Gemmobacter sp. 24YEA27: one gene and its partner. Each later gene encodes a partner of the first gene's protein in a complex. Links are inferred from orthologs where the notes say so. Each region holds a gene or a part of one and is shown in the gene's direction. Other genes may lie near its edges. The genes, in order: clpS and clpA.

The links.
Region 2: the proteins of clpS (region 1) and clpA are in contact, whole or in part, in a solved structure (PDB 1LZW), measured with the Escherichia coli proteins. The link is inferred for Gemmobacter sp. 24YEA27 from one-to-one orthologs.

The regions. Positions count from the first base shown.
Region 1 is NZ_JASJPW010000001.1:956,809-959,839, forward strand. Bases 283-2,994 are described here. They hold clpS (ATP-dependent Clp protease adapter ClpS), read left to right. Parts: upstream 283-1,320; coding sequence 1,321-1,668; downstream 1,669-2,994. Other genes in these bases: QNO18_RS04685 (HAD family hydrolase), read right to left, coding at 442-1,149; QNO18_RS04695 (class I SAM-dependent methyltransferase), read left to right, coding at 1,705-2,691; QNO18_RS04700 (SDR family oxidoreductase), read left to right, coding at 2,718-2,994. Outside these bases: QNO18_RS04680 (D-alanyl-D-alanine carboxypeptidase family protein), read right to left, coding at 1-258; more of QNO18_RS04700, read left to right, coding at 2,995-3,031. UniProt on the Escherichia coli protein: Involved in the modulation of the specificity of the ClpAP-mediated ATP-dependent protein degradation.
Region 2 is NZ_JASJPW010000001.1:1,217,934-1,221,222, reverse strand. Bases 75-3,044 are described here. They hold clpA (ATP-dependent Clp protease ATP-binding subunit ClpA), read left to right. Parts: upstream 75-385; coding sequence 386-2,704; downstream 2,705-3,044. Other genes in these bases: gloB (hydroxyacylglutathione hydrolase), read left to right, coding at 75-217. Also shown: more of gloB, read left to right, coding at 1-74. UniProt on the Escherichia coli protein: ATP-dependent specificity component of the ClpAP protease. It directs the protease to specific substrates. It has unfoldase activity. The primary function of the ClpA-ClpP complex appears to be the degradation of unfolded or abnormal proteins.

The DNA.
Region 1 (3,031 bases):
CACGGTATCAAGCGACAGACGCCCGGCCTGGATCTCCTGGAAGGTGATATAGAGCGTCATCATCTTGGTCAGCGAGGCGGGATGCAGACGCGTATCCGCATTCTGCGACCAGAGTTCCTCGCCGGTGCGCGCATCCATGATGATCGCAGCAAAGGGTGCAGCATGGGCCGGAGTCGGCGCCAGCGCAGGAAGAATCAGCGCAAAAAGCGCGATGAATAGCGTTATGCTGCGGATAAACCGCCCGATAAGCGATGCCACGTCGCCGATCCTTTGCCTGTTTCGGACCCCGGTTTTTATGGGATCTCACTTCTGCCTGACGGAGAGGCTAGCACAGGTCACCCTGGTGGAAAACCCGGAAATTTCAAGGGGTTTTCGCGGAATTTTCACCTGATGCAGCTATGTTTCACCCGCCATATCCAGGGTGAATCGTCGCAAGTATCGCTATTTCCTGGGGCCTTGGCAGAGGTCTTGCAGCAATCCGGGCAGGAAAGACAGGTCCGCAAGGTGACGGTAGCGGGGGTTCTGCACAGGTTCATCGGCGGATTCCAGCTCCCAGGCGGGTCCGTTGGGCACATGCACGCCCCAGGCACCGGCCTCCAGCGGTGCCACCACATCCGAGCGCATCGAATTGCCGGTCATCAGCGCGCGCGCTGCCCCCTCGCCATGGCGGGCAAAAATCTTCCGGTAAACTTCGGGCGTCTTTTCCGACACGATCTCGACCGCATCGAAACGATCACCAAGCCCGGACTGTGCCAGTTTGCGCTCCTGATGCAAAAGATCGCCCTTGGTGATCAGGATCAGCCGATAATCCCCCGCCAGGGCCTCGACCGTCTCGCGGGCATGGGGGATCAGTTCGACCGGATGATCCAGCATCGCGCGCCCGGCACCCAGCAGTTCCGCGATCACCGAAGCCGGCACGCGTCCCTCGGTCACCTCGATCGCGGTTTCGATCATCGACAGGGTAAAGCCCTTCACCCCATAGCCATAGGCGCCGATATTGCGCTTTTCCGCCGCAAGCAGCCGCTCTTGCAGCTGATGCGGGTCGCTGTAATCGCGCAGGAGATCGGTGAAATGCTCCTGGGTGAGGCGGAAAAACGCCTCATTCTGCCACAGCGTATCATCCGCATCAAAGCCGATGGAGGTGATCATCTGGCGGTTCCCCGGTGTTGTTGTGACACGGGCGTTGATGCATCAATGCGATCTTAACACTCTCGTGGCTCTTTTCGTGGTGAGAAAAGCGATTATATTCCTGTCAGATTCAAGACAATGCGAATCCTTTCAGCAGCCGGAGAACCCGATTTGGCCTATAACCCGTTTACCCTGTCTGACCGCGAAAATGGTCCGGGCGCCGGTGGGTCGGGTGGCGCACCGGGCGAGGAGACGTCGCTTCTTGCCAAGCCCAAGCCGAAGACACAGCGCCCGCCGCTTTATAAGGTCTTGCTGCTGAACGATGACTACACACCGATGGAGTTTGTGGTCCATATTCTGGAACGCTTCTTCGGGATGAACCACGCCCAGGCCTTCGATATCATGCTGATGGTTCATAAAAAGGGTCTCGCCGTAGTCGGGGTCTTTTCGTTCGAAGTGGCCGAGACCAAGGTCGCCCAGGTGATGGATTTCGCCCGCCGTCACCAGCATCCGCTTCAATGCACGATGGAAAAAGAGTAAGGCGGGCGAAACTGGCCCTCGCGTTACAGGCGGAACATGCGTGCATCCCGGATAGAGCTGGCCCTGGAACAGGGCCTTTTTGTGCTTCCTTCAGAAGGTAAGATTGCCGTCTATCGCCCGCAGGAAGGCGATGACCTCTCAGATCTTCCCAAAGATCGTACCGTCGTGCTGACGGGCTTTCGCCCTGACCGCGACCATTTTGCGGCGCGCGGTTACGCGGTCGAAGGCGAGGGGCCCTGGGCGGCGGCGCTTGTCTGCGTGCCGCGTTCGCGCGAATATGCACGCGCGCTTCTGGCCGAGGCGGCAGCAGCGGTAAGCCCGGGCGGGCCGGTGCTGGTTGACGGGCAAAAGACCGACGGTATCGAGACCGCGCTGAAGGATCTGAAGCCGCTCGTCGCGCTGTCGGGCCCGATTTCCAAAGCGCATGGTCGTATAGCGGCCTTCCCCGCCGGACCGGAACTGGCAGCATGGACCGCCCGCCCGCGTGAGATCGGGGGCGGTTTCATCACCCGTCCGGGGGTGTTTTCCGCCGATGGGCCGGATCCGGGATCGGTGCTGCTGGCAGAGTCGCTGCCTGAAAAGATCGGCCCGAAAGTGGTCGATCTGGGCGCGGGCTGGGGCTATCTTTCGCAAGCGATCCTTGCACGCAACAGCGTCAGACGGCTTGATCTGGTCGAGGCCGAAGCAGTCTCGCTGGACTGCGCGCGCGAGAATATTCAGGACCTGCGCGCCCGGTTCCACTGGGGAGATGCGCTGAATTTCCGCCCCGAAAGCCTTGTCGAGACCGTGGTGATGAACCCGCCCTTCCATATCGGCCGCAGCTCTGACCCGAGGCTGGGGCTGGCCTTCATCCAGGCGGCGCGGAAGATGCTGGCGCCGGATGGGGCGCTCTGGATAGTCGCGAACCGCCATCTGCCCTATGATGAGGCGCTGACGACCCATTTCCTGGAATATGAGACAATCGCGCAGACCAATGCGTTCCGCGTGACCCGCGCCATCAAGCCGCGCCGCCCGACCCGCTAAGCGCTGCCAGAACCCCGAGATCCAGCATGTCATTTTCTCTTTCCGGCAAGACCGCCATCGTTACCGGCGCCGCCAGCGGCCTCGGTCTCGCCATCGCACGCCACCTGATCCATAAGGGCGTGCGGGTCATGCTGGCCGATGCGGATGAGGCACGGCTGATGGCCGAAATGGGTGAGGCGGCCCAGGACGAAAGCTCGGTGCGACTGTTCCCGGGTGATCTGACGAAAAAACTGACGCTGGTGAACCTCGTCTCGGCCACAATAGAGGCCTTTGAGCGGATCGATATACTGGTCAATGCCGCGCGCCGCTGCCAGATCTCAGATGTGCTGAACCCCGATGC
Region 2 (3,289 bases), 260 kb from region 1 along the record:
TGAACCAGAAAATTCCGCACTTATCTCCCGTATCGAAGCTCTGGCCGGGCTGCGCCGCGAAGGCCGCCTGCCGATGCCCTCCACCCTTTCCGACGAGCTGGCAACCAATCCGTTTCTGCGCGCGCATCTGCCGCAGCTGAAACAGGCGGTGGGCCTGCCCGATGCCCCCGATGACGTGGTTTTCGCCGAAATCCGGGCGCGTAAGGACAGGTTCTGATCCGATTGCAGCGGGAAGTATCACATTCCTGCAATCCAAAGACAGAATTCGCGGGGGGGATCAGATTGCGCTTGAAGTACGCTGAATAAAACCGATCTTTAACTATATGAGGCCACGGTCGGAGAGGAACTGCTAATCCCCCCGCCCCCGAGGAACAGGAGCAGGCAAGTGCCGTCATTCTCGTCCACGCTCGAACAAGCCATTCATGGTGCGCTGGCTCTGGCCAATGCCCGCCGTCATGAACTGGCAACCCTTGAACATCTTTTGCTGGCCCTGATTGATGAACCCGACGCCGCGCGGGTGATGAAAGCCTGCTCGGTCGATCTGGATGAATTGCGCAAGACGCTGACCGATTTCGTCGATGAGGATCTTTCGACGCTGGTCACCAGTGTCGAAGGGTCGGAAGCCGTGCCGACCGCCGCCTTCCAGCGCGTGATCCAGCGCGCGGCGATCCATGTGCAGTCTTCGGGCCGCACCGAAGTGACCGGCGCCAATGTGCTGGTCGCGATCTTTGCCGAACGTGAATCGAACGCGGCATATTTCCTGCAGGAACAGGATATGACCCGCTATGATGCGGTGAATTTCATCGCGCATGGCGTGGCCAAGAACCCCGCCTTTGGCGAGGCCCGCCCGATCCAGGGCGCAGACGAGCCGCAGGAAACCCCGAAAGCCGAGGCTGGTGAGGCGAAAGAGTCGGCGCTGTCGAAATATTGCGTCGATCTGAACGTCAAAGCGCGCAAGGGCGAGGTCGATCCGCTGATCGGCCGTGAAGCCGAGGTCGAGCGCGCGATCCAGGTCCTGTGCCGCCGCCGCAAGAACAACCCGCTGCTGGTGGGTGATCCGGGGGTGGGCAAAACCGCGATTGCCGAAGGCCTCGCCTGGAAGATCGTGCGCGGTGAAGTGCCCGAGGTTCTGTCGGGTGCGACCATCTTCTCGCTCGATATGGGCGCGTTGCTGGCTGGAACCCGCTATCGCGGCGATTTCGAGGAACGTCTGAAGGCGGTCGTCAAAGAGATGGAGGATCACCCCGACGGGATCCTGTTTATCGACGAGATCCATACGGTGATCGGTGCCGGTGCGACCTCGGGCGGCGCGATGGATGCCTCGAACCTGCTGAAACCTGCATTGCAGGGCGGCAAACTGCGCACGATGGGCTCCACCACCTATAAGGAGTTCCGTCAGCATTTCGAGAAAGACCGCGCACTGAGCCGGCGCTTCCAGAAGATCGACGTGAACGAGCCCTCGGTGCCCGACACGATCAAGATCCTGATGGGGCTGAAGCCGCATTTCGAAGAGCATCACGACCTGCGCTATACCAATGACGCGATCAAAACCGCTGTCGAGCTGGCGCATCGCTATATCAACGACCGCAAACTGCCGGATTCGGCGATCGACGTGATCGACGAGGCCGGGGCGGCGCAGCATCTCGTGTCGGAATCGAAACGCCGCAAGCAGATCGGGACGAAAGAGATCGAAGCCGTGGTGGCCAAGATCGCCCGCATCCCGCCGAAGAACGTCTCGAAAGACGATGCAGAAGTGCTGCGCGATATGGAAAAGACGCTGAAGCGGCTGGTCTTCGGCCAGGACAAGGCGATTGAGGCGCTGTCTGCTTCGATCAAACTGGCCCGCGCCGGTCTGCGCGAGCCTGAAAAGCCCATCGGCAATTACCTCTTCACCGGTCCGACCGGCGTTGGCAAAACCGAAGTGGCAAAGCAGCTGGCGAATACGCTGGGGGTCGAACTCCTGCGCTTCGACATGTCGGAATATATGGAGAAACACGCGGTCTCCCGTCTGATCGGCGCGCCTCCGGGATATGTCGGCTTTGACCAGGGCGGCATGCTGACCGATGGCGTCGACCAGCACCCGCATTGCGTGCTGCTGCTTGATGAGATCGAAAAGGCGCATCCGGATGTCTTCAACATCCTGTTGCAGGTGATGGATCACGGCAAGCTGACCGACCATAACGGGCGTGCAGTCGATTTCCGCAATGTGATCCTGATCATGACCTCGAATGCCGGCGCCTCGGACATGGCTAAGGCCGCCATCGGCTTTGGCCGCGAAAAGCGCACCGGCGAAGATACGGCGGCGGTGGAGCGCACCTTCACCCCCGAATTCCGCAACCGTCTCGATGCGGTCGTGGCCTTCGGCGCGTTGCCGAAAGAGGTGATCCTGCAGGTGGTCGAGAAATTCGTCCTCCAGCTGGAAGCGCAGCTTATCGACCGCGGCGTCCATATCGAACTGTCCTCCGAGGCTGCCGCATGGCTTGCCGAAAAGGGCTATGACGACAAGATGGGCGCCCGCCCGCTGGGCCGCGTGATCCAGGAGCATATCAAGAAGCCGCTGGCGGAAGAGCTGCTGTTTGGTGATCTGCAAAAAGGCGGTGTGGTGAAAGTGGTGGTGAAAGACGGCGCCATTGAGCTGCAGATCCAGGAGCCGGTCAAACCCCGGATCACCGGATCGAAACCGCCGCTCCTGACGGCCGAATAAAGCAAAACCCCCGCCACTGGCGGGGGTTTTCATCTGGTGCGCTGGCCCGGAGGCAGGCTTCGCGAAACGGGGCGCGCCGCCTCTTCGGGATCCCTGCGCATCTGTTCTCTCACCGGCAGTTTTCACTGCGGGCGGCACTCTCCGAGAGAGCTGATGACGTGGAACGCTTCAGCCGGAGCAGCCAGCCGTATTGATGCGAGAAAACCTGCTATTCGATGCGGGGCCGATCCCCTGCATTCTCACCAGGCAGCCTCTCTGCCGCGCGGCGCCTTCCTTCTTATTGTCCGAAACCCAGGACGAAGCGACTGCCTGGCCTGCCGCAGTCGGCACGACGCCCCGGCCGGGATGTTGCGGTCGGGCAAGCGCCTCTGAAATCTCCGTAACTGCATTTCAGATCCCGGCCAGAAACCCGCACCAGGCTCGTGCGGTCTGAGATCCACATACCAGCCGCAGTTCCGCACCCGTCACCTAAAACGACGAGGGGCGGGCGCTCAGGCAGTGACGGTCGAGGAGAAACCTGCATTGCCCCCGCATTGACTGCCGTCGGTTATTTCTGTCCTTTCACGGGGCTTGAAGGCGAAACAC